2 regions of the Protofrankia sp. CiP1_Cm_nod3 genome follow, and region 2 is predicted to be linked to the other one. Evidence: riboswitches for the same ligand, from Rfam matches in the RefSeq annotation. Region 2 holds a riboswitch; the other holds the start of a gene.

Region 1 (7,582 bases), on a different contig from region 2:
TCCCAGTCGGCGTCCACGGCGAGCCGGGCGTGCAGTTCCGCCCAGATCCGCCCGGCCGGCCAGGCCGCGGCGTCGGCGGTGGCCTCCACCTGTAGGTAGAAGCGGCTTGTCCGGTGGTCGCGCAGCATGTGGCCGGCGAACCCCCGGGGACTGACCCCATAAATGATCTTATCGGTGGACGGGGCGACCGCGGCCAGGACCGCGAGCCAGGCCCATGCGCTGTCGCGCTGCCGGATGGAGCGTAACGCGCCCTCGGGGATCGATCCTCGGGAAACACCATGATGGCCGTCGCAGCCCGCGATGAAACGGCTTTCCACCACCTGCCGCTGCCCGCCGGCCGTGACGAAGGAGACGGCGGGGTGGTCGGAGGCCAGCGCGCCCAACATCACGTCAGTGACGCCGAACTCGATGACGCCACCCGCGGCAAGGTAGGCGGCAACCAGGTCGGCGACAAGCTTCTGCTGCGGGTAGACAACGTGGTGGCGTCCGCCCGCATGGCGAGCATACTCGACGACAAACGCTCTGCGACGATGTCGGAACTCACAGTCGTGGTGCGGCACACCTTCGGCTCGCAGGCCGTCGGCGAGCCCGTTGCGCTCCAGGGCGTCCACCGCCGCCGGCCCGAGCAGCCCGGCGCGTGGACGGCTTTCCACCCTGGCCCGGCTGGCGGCCTCGAGCACGAGCGTGTCGATACCCCGACGAGCCAGCACGACCGCGGCCACCAGGCCCGCGACACCCGCGCCAATCACAACAACGCCCACCCGGCGAGGACGCGGCCGGGAGGCGGGCGCGTCCGGCTGGCGCACACCACGCCCGTCCGGCACGGACCCCGACGCGGACCGCGTCATGGCGAGCGCCTCCCCGGGGAGCATCGGCACGATTCCTGATCATCCGTCACGCTGCCCTGATCACGTGACTGACCTGGAAGGACCGATCCGGACGAGGCACTGCCAGAGTACGACGTCACATTCCGACACGCGTCAGAAGGCCGACAACTCGGCATCAACCAATCGGACAATTTTCGTAAAAAGAGCAGAGTACCGCCAATGGGCAGCCTTGATCGCTACTTAACGTAGCAGTATTGCTCACTATCTGTACTCGAAGGCTCCTGGTCGACCGTCTGTCGCCGCTATGGCGTATTGTCATCCTCCGCATCCCGCAAGTCACGGAAAGCGGCACGTCAGTCGGGCGACCGAAGGCCACAAGCCAGCCGGTCGCACCCGGCGCCGCCCCGGCCGGCGAAGGAGGATGGGGTAGAAGAGCCGGTTATGACACTTCATACAACTACTTGGGGTAGTTGTGAGGGACTAGTGTTTACTAGCGCCATCCGTATGAACTAGTCTCGCGCCGACGTCACGACGCACCGGGCCGAACTGCCGAATCCTGCCCACGGTCCCGGTGTTCCCTCCGAGTCGTCACCAGGGCAGGAGCGGGGGACCCATCCTCCACCGGACGGCATCGAACCGCGGTGTCGCCCTCGGGGTGAAGTGTGCAGCGCGATGGTCGCGCGACCCACCGGGCAGCCCAGCCCGAACCCGACAGCTCACCTCGCAGGCGAACGGGAAGGATCACAACCTTGTCTGCGCATGATGTGCAGCCTGATCCAGCAGTACGATCGCGTTCGTCGCAGGCGGCTGCGCCGTCGTCCCGCCAGCACCCGATCGACCGGCACGTCGACCGTCCGGCACGCGGCCGGCATCGCGCGCCCGCGCCGCAGCCCGGAACGGGCCGCTCGCGAGCCCGGGCCGCTGTCGCCGTGGTGACCACCGGTACCGTCGCGGTGTCCGGTGTCGCCCTGGCCGGATGCGCCACGGCCGACTCGAACTCCGACGATGCCTCCGTCACCTCGCCGATAACGCTTGGATCACAGTTCGGCAGCCAGGCGTCACTGGCCAACCTGCGCACCTCGACCATCAATCCGCTGTCCACGGGTGGTTCCGGATCGGTCACCAGCCAGGTACTCAACCAGACCGACCTGCATCCCAAGAACGGCGTCGTGCTCAAAGTCACGAATCCGGACGTCTCCGTGAAGGCCGACCAGCCGGTGGAGATGGGGTTCTCCCTCGAGGACGCGGTCACCCACGCACCGCTGGTCAATCAGCTTGTCAAGGTCCAGGTGAAGCTGCCGGAGGGATGGGCCACCTTCAAGCACCTCTACACCAACGAGCAGGGCTTCACCAGCTACACCGCGAAGGTTCTCACCACCACGCAGATCACTGCGATTTTCGACGGGACCGACGCCCTGCGCTCGACACGGTCGACGAACGTCGGCACGTTGACCGTGATTCCCAACACCCCGCCCGTGCAGCGCTCTCCCCAGATCACTGGCCTCGATGCCCCGACCATGAGCAACGCCATCTCGGGCGCGCTCGCGGCCGCCAGCTCGCTGGGTGAACGGGCGGTGTATCTCGCGGCCCAGCAGGCCGGGAAGCCCTACGTCTATGGCGCTGAGGGCCCCTACACGTTCGACTGCTCAGGACTGGTCCAGTACGTCTTCAAGCAGCTGGGACGCAACATCCCCCGCACCGCCGAGGGACAGTACGAGGCGACCACCAGGATATCGCAGTACAACAAGCAGCCAGGTGACCTGATTTTCTACGGCGCACCAGGTAACATCTACCACGTCGGTATTTATGCGGGCGATGGTAAGATGTGGGTGGCACCCAAGTCAGGTGATGTCGTCTCGCTGAGGGCCATCTATACCACGTCATATTCCGTCGGCCGGGTTTTCTGAGCGAACCGGTCAGCCCGCGTCCACATCCGGCTGTCAGTACGCGGCTTCGCGTAGTGGCAACCAATATACTGTAGAAACAATTCACAGGCGGGTTCCCGCGCGGCCTCCCCCTCCGATTGTGCGTGAACCTTGCCGCCAGGTCGATCTTGTCGACGTCGACACCGGCCTGGCGGCGCTCCGCGGCATCCCGCGATGATGACTTCCGCTGGTTGGACCGAGCCAACCCCCCCAGCTCGGAAAGCCCGGCGGAACAAGAGGCTTCCGTCGGCCGGTCGTACTGGACCCCCCCCACAGTCCGGCCGGTCGGCGGGAGCCGCCCTCTCCCACCGACCGGATGCGCGGCCGAGGCTGGAACCTCATCAGACGCCTTCTCCGCGGGCCTCCCAACCCCGGATGCCCGCTCCTACGCCTTGGGCTTCCTGGAGAAGTCCCACAGGCTGCGCGTGACCTGCTTGTCCCACGTCCCGTCGACATGCTGGACATGGGTTCCCGACGGGCAGTTCGGGACCTGCCCGACCGGCCCCACCACCGCGACGGCGGCGAACTTCAGGTTGTTGTCAGGCGCCCCGCAGGCAATCGTGAGGGCGGCCCGCCCACCTTCGCCAAGACCCCAGATGTAGATCTTGGACTGGTCGATCTTCGACCGCTTCTCCGACACGTAGCGCACGACGTCACGCAGGTACTGCACGTCCGCGCCCCGGGGGTCGTCCAACCTCCATTCGCCGTCCACGGCTTCCGGGTAGACCACGGCGAAGTGCTGCCGGTCGGCAAGCGTCGAGGCTTCGGTGATCTTTTCGATCGCAGCCGCGTCGCTGTTGTTGTCATGCAGGACGAGGACCAGCGGCAGGGGCTTGCCGGGGTCGGCGTCGGCATGAACGGCGAGCTCGCGTTCGGCGGAGGCGTACCCCGCCGGTATCTTCGCCCGCTCGGTATCCGGGCTACCCGAGCGAGACACGTAGATCCAGGCGACCACGAGCACGGCACCGATGATCAGCACCCGCTTGCGGTTCTTGGCCCATAGCTGTTTCCCGGCTTTCAGCGGATTCGACACCACGAGACAACCGAACCACACCAGGAGCCGTCGATTCGGCAGATTCGCCTCGCGTCGCGGGCAAGTCGGGGCCACCCGGAGTGCGCTGTCTCACACCCAGTCAGCTTGCGATACCGATTGACTACTAAAAGTAGTCAAACAGGCATGTCCGGTACGGCAACCACGGCACGGCTCGTTCGTTGACGTGGTGTATCCACCAGAATCTCGACAACATCGGATTGCGGGGCATACGGCTGCCGGAACAGGGGTGAGGCCGAAGTGGACAGTGGTCAGGAACTCGACCATCGACTGATCAAGATTGAACACGAGCTGTCGGTGTTCGGCCGGCGCGCCGAACGCTTCCGGATGGCCATCGCCGGCGAGTCCGGGACGGTTCTGGACCGCTCCGCCTACCTGCTGCTCAGCCACATCCACGAACACGGCGCCGTACGGCTGACCACCCTGGGCACGGTGTTCGCCCTGGACATCTCCACGGTGAGCCGCCAGATCGCCGCGCTTGTCACGGCCGGGCTGGTGGAACGCGCCACCGATCCCAGCGACCGGCGGGCGACGCTGGTGAGACTCAGCACCCGCGGCCAGCAACGCTACCTCGCCACCCGCTCCGCACGGGTAGAAAAAATCAATACCCTGGTACGCACCTGGGACCAGGAGGAACTCGGTGTCTTCGGCGCGCTGCTGAGCCGGCTGAACGTGGCGATCGCCGAACACGACCGCGCCCATCTGCCGCCGCAGCACGACGAGCCGTGTCCCGCACCCGCCACCCCGCCGGCCGTCAGGACGGACTGACGGCCGACGGCCGGGCACCGGGCGACAGGCCGCTCCCCCCGCGTCCGGGCGCAGGCCCCCCGGCTGCTTCCCGCGCCCACCGAAGGTTCCCCGCGGCCGCCCGGCCCCGGGTCAGGCATGGACGTCCAGGGCGTGCAGGCGTGCCTGGCGCAGCACCTCCGTCTCCGGCGGGCCGGCCAGTTCCGGCAGCCAGCCATGCACCCAGGACAACAGCAGGTCGGCCAGGGCCGGGTTCTGCGCGAGGACCGGACCGTGCAGGTAGGTACCGATCACACGGCCGTCCACGACACCGTCGGTGTGGTCCGGGGTACCGTTACCGACCCCCTTGCGCACGATCCCGAGCGGCCGGCCGTGCCCGTTGGGCAGTGCCCGGGTACGTCCCCCGTGGTTCTCGTAGCCGAGCAGCAACGGCAGCTCGAGCTCGGGGACGGGCTCGACGACGATGTCACCGACCGCGCGTGGCGGCACCGGCTGCTCGAACGAGCGTCGCGTCTCCACGTCCACCAGGCCCAGGCCGTCGTGGATACGGCCCTCACCGGCGGGGAAGGACGCACCGATCACCTGGTATCCGGCGCACACCGCGAGCACGGCCGCGCCCTGGGCCACCGCGTGCGCGATCGCGCTGTTGCGGCGCAGCCCCTCGGCGGCCAGCACCTGCGGCTCGTCCTCACCGCCGCCGAGCAGATAGATGTCGCAGCCGGCCGGCACCGGCTCCCCGGCCGGGACGCCGATCACCTCGGCCGGCAGGCCACGCCAGCGCAGCCGCTGCGCCAGCACGGTCGCGTTGCCGCCGTCGCCGTACGTCCCGAGCAGCTCCGGGTAGATCAGGGCGATCCGGGTCGCCGACTCCCGGCTCATGCCGCGGCCCCGGTCATGTCACCGTGGATGGTCACCTTTTTGGTCACCTTTTTGGTCAACTGTTCGTCCTCACCGGGGCGACCCGCCCCAGGATGTCGCGGAAGGCGGTGTAGTTCGCGACCACATCGACGATCTTCTCGTCCAGAACCGCCGCCGCGCTCTCGGCATCGGGATGGACCGTGTGCGGGATCTCCGCGTATGCCAGCCGGACGCTCATGTCCTCCTTGCGCCCACCGGTGACCAGCACCCGCCGGCCCCGCAGCCGCTCGAACGGGACATCCCAGATCCACGACGGGTCACGCCCGTCAGCGGTCTGCGCGTTGAAGTCAACGATCACCGGCCGGGTGGGCGTGCTGTTGAGCAGCTCCATCATCTCCACCCAGCCGGCCGGGTTCTTCGCCAGCAGCAGCCGCCCGCGGGTACCGGAGTCGCCGAGCTCGACCTCCTGGTAGCGGCCCTGGACGTCCTCAAGGCCGGTCATCGCGGCCAGCGCCTGCTCGACCTCGACCCCGAAGAGCTTCGCCGCCGCGGCGGCCATCGCCGCATTGCCGAGGTTCACCCGGCCGGGCAGGTCGATCGACGCCGTGAGGTGACGGCCGAACCAGAGCAGCTCGTGCGGCCCGGTGACCGAGACAAGGGGCTCAGGCCGGGCCAGCCCGCAGCCGCACCACCAGCCCGTGGCGTTGCGGTGCAGCAGGCTGGCGCACTGCGGGCACACCATCGCGTCCGCCGTCCAGTTCTGGCCCGCCGACACCCAGACCTGGTTCGACCAGCCGGCGGCGGCCCAGGCCACCAGCGGGTCGTCGGCGTTGGCGATCGCGGTCGCGCCGGGCAGCTCGGCGCCGAGATCACGCCAGAGGCTCGCGATCCGCCGGGTCTCGTTCGACCGGTCGAGCTGGTCACGGCTGATGTTGAGCAGGATGACCGCGCGGGGCTGGATCTGCCTGGCCACCTTGGGCAGCCAGATCTCGTCCACCTCGAGCGCGGCGGCCGCGTCGTAGGGCGGCTTGGACAGGGCGGCCAGCACGCCCGCCGCCATGTTGGCGCCACCGCTGTTGCTGCGGACCGGGCCGAGCGTGCCCAGCGCGCGGGCCAGCAGCCGGGTGGTCGTGGTCTTGCCGTTGGTCCCGCTGACGCAGGCCACCAGCTGCCCGGCCGCGACCTCGGACAGGATCTCCGGGGAGACCCGCAGGGCAAGCTTGCCGCCGATCATCTCACCGGATCCGCGTCCCAGCTGGCGGGAAGCCGAGGACGCGAGTTTCTCCACAGCAAGGGCGGCACGGGTGCGGGCGGAGAACCGGCGCGGGAAGGGTGTGCTCATCGCCTCCCCAGCGTGCCACGGGCCGCCGCGCCGGTGACCGACACCCCGTCATACCCGTCCCATGTCGGTCCCGGACCAGCTCCAGAGCGGCCTCGGAACATCCTCCGGGCAGTGGCGAACAGGCGGGGTACGAGTGTGGTACGAGGTGTGATAAGACGTGCGCCGGACGGCTGTCCACCAGGCATGTCCGGCAAGGGCGCGCCCCATCGGGGCAGGTACGGCAAAGGCAGGCACGACAGGGGTGCGTCGCGGGCGGGACATCACTGTCCGGGCGGGACAGAGCAGGGTACGGCAGGGTGACGCGAGCGGACGGCCGTCATGGACCGAGCAGCCGGTCCGTAGGGACCGCTACCGCTGTGCCCCGTCGTGACAAGCGGCCCGGGCGGGGATGCGGCCCGGCCGGGGACCGCGGGCCGCCGGCGCCGGGCGGACGCTCGGAGCCAGTGGCCGCCGGGTGGGCACTCGGAGTTGGTATGGACGCGACACAAGACCGTGGGAGAACTCGGTGACCCAGAAAGCCAGCGCCATCGGCCGCATCCGCGGACGCTGGAGCGCGCATGAGATCGACCTCGACAACATCGACGACCTTGACATACTTGCGGAGCTGCTGCACGACATCTCCCCCGAGCTCGCCGTCGCCTTCGTCGAGGAGGATGACGAGTACCTGGGCATCGTGCGGGTGGAAGGCGACATCAGCGACCCACGGGTGTTCCTGTCCGACCACCGGGTGCTGTTCACCTCGGCCCTCGCCGACCGGCTCTTCGCCAGCGCGCTGCCACCGGTGGGCCGGCGTGGCCTCGACGACGACTCCGACGACACACCGGCCGGCGGA
Region 2 (9,889 bases):
AACCAATATGTCCAGTGCACGTTCCCGAAATCGACAGCACGGAACCGGCCGAATCCGGCTGGGCGCGCGGGCGCTGGTAGTCGCTCCCGCGCTGGCCGCGGCGGTCGGCGGAAGCATCGTGATGTCACAGCCCGCCAGCGCCGCCACCACCTGGGCGCAGCTACGCCAGTGCGAGTCCGGGGGGGACTACACCGTCAATACCGGCAACGGTTATTACGGTGCCTACCAGTTCTCGCTGAGCACCTGGCAGAGCCTCGGCTACCCGGGGCTGCCCAGCGACGCCTTGCCAGCCACCCAGGACGAGGCCGCGCTGAGACTGGCCAACCGGTCCGGCTTCGGCCAGTGGCCGGTCTGCGGCCAGGGGATGGGCGCCGACCAGCTGGTGGCGAGCGCCAGCTCGTCCGGGGCCGGATCGCCCAGCACCGGCACCGGCACCGGCACCGGCTCGGCGGGCGCGGCCGGGTCGACCGGGGCCCAACGCTGGGTGGTGCGTCAGAGCGCGCAGAGTCTCGCGGACAACACGCTGTTCACCACCGGGCTGATCTATCAGGTGCGCTCGGACGTACGAGCCTGGCAGCGCCAGATGAACAGGCTCGGCTACCGGATCAGGATCGACGGCCGCTACGGCCCCCAGTCCGCCTTCGCCGCCACCCTCCTGCAGAACTCGCGGGGACTGCAGGTGGACGGTATCTGCGGCCCACGGACCTGGACGGCCACCTTCGACTGAACACGGCCAGCCAACCAACCGGCCAACCGGCCGAACAGCCGGCCGAACAGCCGGCAACTGGCCGAACGACCCAGCGGTCGAACGGCCTCTGGCGGACGGCACCGCCCACCGGCGGCACGCACAGTCCGCACACAGCCGGCCCACCCGTGGCTGGACATCCGACCGGACCGGGCTGGCGCGCCATGGACAGCGCAGCCACGATCCCCTTTCATGCCAGGCCTCCGGCCGCATCCAGGAGAACCCCGGATGCGGCCGGCCCGGATCCGGCCCGGCAGGGCCGGGGACCGCTCCGGACGGCTCCGCTTCCCGGAGTGCCCCAGAAGTGACAACAAGCACATTCACGATACGAAAGAAACTTCGTCCGTCACCATAAGTCACAGAAATCGGAGAAGGCGACCCCGCCGCGGGGCGGAGTCACACCGTCAGCTACGGTGACACGTTCAAGGCGCTTAGCCCATTCGGGTGATAACAGTCACGTCGGTGTAGTTCATCCGACACCCCGATTTGCTTCGATAGAACCAGACTCGCTAGAGTCCTCCCCACTCGCCGGATCGGTGAGGCCGCCCGGACGGACGCCGAGTCCTGTCCCCGTTCGGTACGGCCCGAGCTACCGCGGAGCCACAAGGACAGGATCGGGGGAACCACCATCCGGACGTCCGTCCACGGAGTCCTTGGGGTAAAGCCGGCAGTGCCTCCTGGTGCCACCGGCCGGGCCTGATTCCCGCCCGCACCCGACAGCTCACCTCGTAGGCGACGGGAAGGACCGACCCACATGCCGTCTGGTGGCAGGCACCGCGCCCCGCAACCTCCCTCCACCGTCATGAAGGTCCTGCGTACCACCGGTGCCGTGACGGCACTCGTGAGCAGTGGCCTGGCTGTCACGACCGCACCCGCAAGCGCCGCGACCGCTGACGACTTCGCCAAACTCCGCCAGTGTGAGTCCGGCGGGAACTATCTGATCAACACCGGCAACGGCTACTACGGCGCCTACCAGTTCGACGCCCAGACCTGGCATGCCCTGGGCTACTCCGGCCTGCCCAGCGGCGCGCCGCCGACGCTTCAGGACGAGGCTGCCTACAAGCTCTACAACGCCCGTGGCTGGTCCCCGTGGCCGTCCTGCGCGTCCAAGCTGGGCCTGAGCCGTAGCGGCCCGGCACCGTCGTCCAGCGGTATCGTCGCCCCCAGCGCTCCCACCACCAGCCCGGTACAGCGTGCGATTACTCCGGTGCAGCCAGCGATGACGCTGGAACGCGCCAAGGCCCTGCTGAACTCCGAGAACTTCACCGGGACGGCGCTGTCCAGCACACTGGCCGGCGAGGTCCGCCCCGACGCCTACGTCTGGCAGAGCGAGATGCGTCAGAAGAGGTTCATCCTCCAGGTGGACGGACGCTTCGGGCGGGAGTCCCAGGGACTGGCATCGCTCTACTCGTATCTGACCCGGGTGGACGACGGCGGCGCTGGAGTGGTCGGCAAGAACCTCTGGGACGTCACCGTCACCAACCCGACCGTCCTGTAGCATACCGGGTGCACCTTTTGTACCATTTTATGACTTTGAAATTTTGCGGCTAAAGGTCACGGGACGCTCAACGCCGTTCCTTTGCCGCCGGGTCGCGGCCGGGTGCCCTGCCCGCCTCGTACCCCGATCAGGTGATGGACCTGCCGGCTCTCCCCCTCCCGGCGGGTCCATCATCTGACGGACTTCCCCCTCCGGCTGGCTGCGCGGCCGGCCGGATCCGGCAGGATGAGCCCCATGACACCCTCGCCCGAACGACCGGATCTGCTCGGTGGCCCACCACCGGCCAAGCTCACCATCGATCCCGCCGCGGCGCAGGCGCTGAGCGCCGGCGAGGATCCGCAGACCGTCGCCGGCCGTTTTCCCGGCTCCAGCCTCGCCTGGGCAACCCTGGCCGAACGCTCCCTCGACGCCGGCAGCCCGGTGACCAGCTACGCCTACGCCAGGACGGGATACCATCGCGGCCTCGACCAGCTACGCCGCGCGGGCTGGCGCGGGCACGGGCCGATCCCGTGGTCCCACGAGCCCAACCAGGGCTTCCTGCGGGCGCTCGCGGCACTGGCCCGCGCGGCCACCGCGATCGGCGAGACCGAGGAGGCCACCCGCTGTCGCGACTTCCTCGCCGACAGCGACCCCCAGGCATCCGACGTCCTGGGGCTCAAGGCCACCTGAAGCCACCGGAGAGGCCCCGCGCGGCAACCCGCCAGCATGGGCCGCCAACGGCTCGCCGGCACTCTACTGACGTCCGATGTAAGTTACGGGCGATGCAGGCAGAGGCGGATGACGTTCGTCAACCGCACCGGAGAGCTTGCCGCGCTGGAACGCTGGTGGGCCTCGACCGACCCGCGGCCGGTGGTGGTCTGGGGACGGCGCAGAGTCGGCAAGACCGCCCTGCCGCACCGCTTCGTCGCCGGACGGCGGTCGGTCTTCCACACCGACGCCGGCCGCGCCGCCCGCGGCGAACTGGCGCAGCTGTCCGTCGCGGGCTCGCTGGTGCCGGCCAGCGGGACGCGGACCGGCCAGGCCCGATCCGCCTCGCCGTCTGCGCCCGCGAGGAGATCCGCAACCCGCCACCCGGAATCCTCACCGTCACGGCCGACGACATCTTCTCCCCGCTCTGACGCCTTCTCCCCGTCCTGACGCCGCGCCGGGCCCCGGGACCGATCCGCTGTCGACAGGTCGGCAGGAGCACTGAAGCGCGGCGGACACCGTCTCGATCCACGAAGTCCGTAAACCGCCTCGGGTGGGCCGGTGTCTCGGGGCGACGCGGCAAACCGGTCGGCACGACAAACGATGTGAATCCAGGATTGTGGCCACGGCACCGAATTCACGTCGTTCGGCAGCCAACGCCGCGGTCACGGCCGTGGTCGCCGGAACAGCGGACGGAACAACCGCCGGAACAGTGGCCTTGTTGTTTGCTGATACCGGTTTCAGCACGGACAAGGCCCGATGTATGCGGATCCGGTGCATACCGTGCTTCCATGCCCTCTGCCGAACACGAATCCCCGGTCGCCCTGACCAAGCTTGACCCGGACCTGATGGCCTGGCTGTTGGCCACCGTGTTCGACGTCAAAATGCCCGATTACCACCACGCTCGCACCGAGGCCACCGACGTCCGCGTCATGGTCCCGCGCACCTACCACGCCGACGGCATGGTGCTGTTCTGCGATCCGGTGGACCGGCCGCTGCTGGCGGCCGTGCTGGAGATCCAGCGTGGCCGGGACCTCGCGAAACAGCGAACTTGGAAGCTGTACGTGGCCCAACTGGAGGCCGAGCTGGACGTCGACACGGCGCTCGTGGTCTTCTGCCCCGACCCGGCGACAGCCCGCTGGTACCGGCGCATGCTCCCCCCGGACGGGCCGAGCGGCCTGCTGCTCCGGCCGCTGATCTTTACGCCGGGTGACGTGCCGCTGGTGGTGGACGTACGGCTGGCCCGGGCGAACCCGGCGCTGGCGGTGCTCTCCGCACTCTGCCACGGCGGTGGCGCCGAGGTGGACGCGATGTTCCCGGCGTTGTTGGAAGCGTTGCGTTCCGTAGGCCCACAGAAAGAGATCTTGTACTATGACGTCGTACTGGCCGGGCTGCCCGAAGCGGCCCGGATCCGTTGGGAGGCTTTCATGACCACCACCGCCGATTACGAGTACCGCAGCGAACTGCTCCGCAACACCGCCGCTCAGGGGAAGGCCGAGGGGAAGGCCGAGGGGAAGGCCGAGGGGAAGGCGCAGGGGAAGGGAGAAGACATCCTGACCGTGCTCGACACGCGCGGCGTGCCGGTGCCCGAGGCGGTACGCGAGAAAATCCTGGCCTCCACCGACCTGACCCAACTGGACGTCTGGCTGCGCCGCGCGGTCACCGCGGCCACCGCCGCCGACGTCGTCCACGAGTAGCACACCCAAGCGATCTCCCACCTACCCACCGCCGCTGGCCCAGCCCTCGGCGAAGGTCCCTGTCTGGGTTGTGACGAGGTCGATCGCATCCCGCGCCGCGACCGGCGGGCGGCAACCGTTCTGCTGACCTGCCCTGTCGACGGGAACAGCGGATCACACGGGCGACCACTTCTCCTCCCCGTTGCTCCACCTACGGGGTGGAACAATGGATCGCATGGCCGACACCATCCCGATCTACGGGGTCCGCAACCGCGTTGAGAAGAACGGGCCCGCGATCCGCGATGCGCTCCGTCCAGACGATCGCGACATGTTCGTGGCGGAACTGCGGATCGCGCTGGCGGAGGCGGACAACACCCTCAACCTCGACCCGGTGAGCGTGGTGATCGACAAGTGGTGGGGGCAGGCGGTGCTCACCGCCAACCCAGAGATCGAAACCGGCGCTCTCGCGGACCGTCGACGCATAGCGGCCGGAGACCCCACCGTGCTCGGAGCGACCACCTCATACCCAGCCGGGGATCCGGAGGTGACCAATGGCCAGATACACGATCCGCTGGGTCACCTACGCCGAGCAACAGCGTGACACACTACCCCCCGAGGGCCGCCATGAGCTTGACGCTCTCCTGAACCGGCTGGTCGACGACCCCTATCGTCAGGGCACCTACAACAAGCGCACCGAACTGTGGCGGGCGGTCTTCGGGTACGGACTGCTGACATACAGCATCGAAGACCGATTGCTCACCATTACCGCGCTCCGAGTCACCTGGATCTTAAAACACTGATCAAGCAGCACGAATCCCATCCACAACCACCCGCACAGACCATGATCGGCATAATTTTGTCGTTGTATACTCTTTTTGGCCGCAAAAGCGTACACAACGACAAACTCACGCTGATCTCCACCGATGCCCGGACGTCCATCGACCCATATCGTCGTTCGTGAGGATGCGTGTGGCTACCTACCGGTGCTTTGGGGCGTACTGGCCGGGCTGCCCGAAGCGGCCCGGATCCGTTGGGAGGCTTTCATGACCACCACCGCCGATTACGAGTACCGCAGCGAACTGCTCCGCAACACCGCCGCTCAGGGGAAGGCCGAGGGGAAGGCCGAGGGGAAGGCGCAGGGGAAGGGAGAAGACATCCTGACCGTGCTCGACACGCGCGGCGTGCCGGTGCCCGAGGCGGTACGCGAGAAAATCCTGGCCTCCACCGACCTGACCCAACTGGACGTCTGGCTGCGCCGCGCGGTCACCGCGGCCACCGCCGCCGACATCATCGACGGGTAGCACGCCCAAGCGGCCCCCCACCCAGCTGTCGCCTGACGGTCCGCGACGGCGACATCATCCCGGCCGCCTAGCGGCTGCATCCCGAAACGGGACAGGCGTCGTGCTGGCCGGGTCTCGAGTCGCGTTGGTGTTGGTGATCGGCGCCTGCTAGGCGTCGGTGAGTTCGCGGGCCTGGGTGCCGACCTCGCGGATCATCCGCTCCCAGTCGGGAGTCGCGCCGCCGGCCACGTGGATCGCGGTGCGCGTGGCGGTGAGGGACTTGTGCAGAGCCTCTTCGAGGGAGTCAGCATCGACGATCATTGTGACGTCGATGCGGCCGGTGCTGAGAGTCGCGCCAAGGTCGGGGTCGGTGACGTTGTGCAGGTTATACAGAGTGTCAGCAAGGAGATCAGTGAGGCGTCAAGACCGTCGAGCGGGCCACTGGCCTTGAGCTCGATCATGGTGTAGTACGTCACGACATGTCCTCCTTCCAGGATGTCCGGCTCTTCAGATACCCGCGGAGGTTCTTCCCGTAGTTGGGGTCGGACAGGGTGAGGTGCACGAACTTCTTGTGAAGCTCACCACAGGTGCAGAACATCTTGAAGTAGCCCTTGCCCCTGTCAACCTTCCAGCCCTGCTTCTCCGCGCTCCGTAGAACGGCCTCCAGCTCCTTGATCGGGTGCCGTGGCCTGAGCATCCCTCAGCCTCCGCTCGAACTTACCCACGTCGCCGGTCGGACACAGTGTTTCGCGGCTAATTACACAAGTGCAATTCGCCATGCGTGGTCTTTTCGTGGCCATACGCGAGGTCCTGATGTGTTGAGACGGTTGGATTCCGCCTCTCAGGGCGGTCGTGGGGTCGTTCACCGGGCATGGCGCCTTCCATCGCGGCGTAGACGCGGCGTCCCGACAGTTGGATGACCCCCGCTCGCGGGTCAGCGGCGGTCAGCGGTCGGTGCCGGCGGCCCAGTCCTCGGCGAAGGTTTCTGTCTGGGCGATGACGAGGTCGATCGCCTCCCGGGCCGCGTCCGGGGGGTAGCCGTGCCGGGCGAGCAGGCGTTTGATGATGGTGCGCATCCGCGCCCGGACGTCCTCGCGGATCGTCCAGTCGATGGTCACCGACTTCCTGACCTGGACGACGAGGTCGCGCGCGATCGCGGCGAGCTTGTCGTCCCCCAGCTCCCTGACGGCGGAGGCGTTCTGCGCGACGGCATCGTAGAACGCGAGCTCGTCGGTGGACAGCGGTGGTGTGAAGCGTCGGCCGCGGTCACCCTCGGTGTTCACCTCCCTGGCCATCTCCGCCAGTTTGGTGAGGATCTCGGCGGCGGTCAGGTGCTGGTTGCGGTAGGCGTTCATCAGCTCGACGAGCCGGTCGGAGAAGCTGCGCCGGCGGACGATGTTGTGCCGCGTGACCTGACGCATGGTCTGTTCGACGGCCCGCCGCAGCGCCTCGATCGCGAGGTTCGGGGTCTTCGACGCCCGCAGCCGCTCCAGGTATGCCTCGTCCAGGTGGGAGAGGTCGGGGGGCCGGGAGATCCCGGCCGCCTCGTAGAGGTCGGTGACGCCGCCGGCCTCGATCGTCGCGGCGGTGAGCTGGCGCAGCAGGATCTCGACCTCGTCGGGGACGGGCAGGCCGGCGGCCCGCCGCTCCTCGGCGTCCAGTTTGGCCATCGACACCCGGACGGCGTGGAAGAACGCGATGTCGGGGCGCAGGTCGTCCAGCTCGTCCCGGACGGCGCACAGCGCGTAGGCCCGTTCGAGGCGGGCGGCGGCGTCGCGGAACCGGGCTGCGCGCGGGAGCTGGCCGTCCCGTGCCGTGTTCCCCGGCCGGGCCGGGTCGTGCAGGTACTCGATGGTGCCGTACAGGGCGTCCTTGTAGGCCGTCCGGGTGCCGGCGGCGAGCGCCGCCCGCCAGTCGTGGTCGGTGAGGATCCTGACGATGACGTCGTGCAGGTCACGGACCTTGCCGATCATCTCGCCGATGTCGCGGCCGAGGGGCTGCTGCGCCTGATCGGTGGAGGTGTACTCGGCGAGCGCCGCACGCAGCCGGTCGGCCACCGGGGCGTAGGCGACGAGCAGGCCGTCCCGCTTGTTGCGGTGGGTGCGGTTGACCCGGGCGATGGCCTGCATGAGCGCGGCGCCGCGCATCGGCCTGTCGAGGTACATCGTGTGCAGTGGCGGCGCGTCGAACCCGGTGAGCAGCATCGACTGCACGATGACCAGTTCGAGCGGGTCGTCGGCGTCACGCACCCGGGACTGGATCACCTTGTTCTGGGACGGCCGCCGGACGTGCTTGAAGATCTCGCCCTTGTCGTCGGTGTTCCCCGTGTAGACGACCTTGATCTTCCCGCGGTCGACGGCGTCGTCGTGCCAGCCGGGGCGCAGCTCGACGATCTCCCGGTACAGGTCCGCGCAGATCTGCCGGGTGGCGCAGACGATCATCCCTTTGCCGGGGCCGTCGATGAACGGGCGCATCCGGTCGGAGCGCGCCTCCCAGTGTTTGACGATGTCGCTCGCCAGGGTCCGGACCCGGGCCGGCGCGCCGTAGAGCGCGTTCATCGCGGCGACGCTGCGGCGCACCCGCTCCTGCTCCGCCTCGTCCAGCCCGGCGGTGATCTCGTCGGCCCGGGTGTCGATCGTCTCGGGGTCGACGCCCGGCGGCAGTTCGAGCGGGATGAGCCGGCTTTCGTGGTAGACGCGGACGGTCGCCCCGTCCTCGACGGCCCGGGTGAGGTCGTAGGTGTCGATGTAGTCGCCGAACACCTTGCGGGTGTCGCGGTCCACCTCCGACAGGGGGGTGCCGGTGAACGCGAGGAACGTCGCCTTCGGTAACGCCTCGCGCAGCCGGAGGGCGAACCCGTCGAGATTGTCGTAGTGGCTGCGATGCGCCTCGTCCACGATCACGATGATGTTCAGCCGGTTGGAGAGCAGCGGGTGCGCCGACTTCGCCTCCCGCTCCTCCTTCGTCAGGCCGAACTTCTGCAGGGTGGTGAACAGAATGCCGCCGGTCGTGCGGCTCGACAGCTCCGTGCGGAGCGTTTCGCGGCTATCGATCCGCACGGGTTTGCTCGGCAGCAGCAGGCTGGCATTGAACACCCCGTGGAGCTGGTCGTCGAGGTCGATCCGGTCGGTGAGCACCAGGATCGTCGGGTTCGCCAGCCGCGGGTCGACGCTGGCCTGGTAGGCGTAGAGCTCCATCTCCATCGACTTGCCGGAGCCCTGGGTGTGCCAGACGACACCAGCCTTCCCGTCGCCGCGGATCGCCTCGACGGTCTTCTCCACCGCCCGGCTGACGGCGAAGTACTGGTGCGCCTTCGCGATCCGCTTCCGCAGGCCCGAGCCGCCCACACTGGCGAACGTGACATAGCCGCGCAGCAGCTCGAGGAACCGGCGCTGGTCGAACAGGCCGTGCAGCAGCACGCTCTGCGCGTCGTCGTAGCGGACGTCGTCAACGTCGCGTGGCTGCCCGCCGGGGTTTCCCTCCCGGCGTACCGGCTGGCCTTTCTCGTCGACGTTCCACGGCGCGAAATGGTTGAACGGGGTGAACGGGGTGCCATAGCGGGCGGTCACCCCGTCGGCGACGGCAAACAGCACGGTGGCCCGGAACGCCAGCGGCCATTCGGCCACGTAGTTCATCAGCTTCTGGTGCGCGACCCGCAGGTCGCCCTTTTCGGCGCCGGCGTTCTTCAGCTCGACGACGGCGACCGGCAGGCCGTTGAGGTACAGGACGAGATCACAGCGGATGCCGTTACGGTTACGGTCGTCGATCCGCACCTGGCTGGCGACGACATAGTCGTTCACCTCCGGATCGCGGAAATCGATCAGCCAGATGGTCGGGGTGTGCTCGGCACCATATTCGTCGACTACGGTGACGGAACGCATCCCGCGCGCCATGAACTCGTGCAGCCGATGGTTCTCCGCGATCGCGTCCCGGGATTCGGACGCGAGCACCACGCCGACGGCATCGTCGACAGCGCTGGCCGGCAGATCCGGATTGATCTGAC

What was found. Region 2 has a riboswitch for cyclic di-AMP ahead of AC5LUJ_RS10360 (transglycosylase family protein). Riboswitches for the same ligand answer to the same signal wherever they lie in the genome.
Region 1: it holds a riboswitch for cyclic di-AMP, as region 2 does, so the genes downstream of both, AC5LUJ_RS18655 (C40 family peptidase) here and AC5LUJ_RS10360 (transglycosylase family protein) in region 2, are expected to answer to the same signal.

What each region holds. Positions count from the first base shown of each region.
Region 1 is NZ_CEVIVD010000118.1:409-7,990, forward strand. It holds partial or broken gene AC5LUJ_RS18650 (4-hydroxybenzoate 3-monooxygenase) at 1-872, opposite strand, end outside; cyclic di-AMP (ydaO/yuaA leader) riboswitch at 1,396-1,571, shown strand; gene AC5LUJ_RS18655 (C40 family peptidase) at 1,760-2,734, shown strand; gene AC5LUJ_RS18660 (CE1 family esterase) at 3,138-3,788, opposite strand; gene AC5LUJ_RS18665 (MarR family winged helix-turn-helix transcriptional regulator) at 4,044-4,571, shown strand; gene AC5LUJ_RS18670 (type 1 glutamine amidotransferase) at 4,683-5,429, opposite strand; gene AC5LUJ_RS18675 (MurT ligase domain-containing protein) at 5,485-6,750, opposite strand; gene AC5LUJ_RS18680 (tRNA adenosine deaminase-associated protein) at 7,256-7,582, shown strand, end outside.
Region 2 is NZ_CEVIVD010000040.1:20,045-29,933, forward strand. It holds gene AC5LUJ_RS10355 (transglycosylase family protein) at 8-727, shown strand; cyclic di-AMP (ydaO/yuaA leader) riboswitch at 1,329-1,494, shown strand; gene AC5LUJ_RS10360 (transglycosylase family protein) at 1,500-2,243, shown strand; gene AC5LUJ_RS10365 (DUF3151 domain-containing protein) at 2,478-2,912, shown strand; gene AC5LUJ_RS10370 (ATP-binding protein) at 3,021-3,380, shown strand; gene AC5LUJ_RS10375 (hypothetical protein) at 3,722-4,627, shown strand; gene AC5LUJ_RS10380 (DUF6247 family protein) at 4,833-5,207, shown strand; gene AC5LUJ_RS10385 (hypothetical protein) at 5,650-5,907, shown strand; gene AC5LUJ_RS10390 (hypothetical protein) at 6,055-6,207, opposite strand; gene AC5LUJ_RS10395 (hypothetical protein) at 6,359-6,583, opposite strand; gene AC5LUJ_RS10400 (type I restriction endonuclease subunit R) at 6,831-9,889, opposite strand, start outside.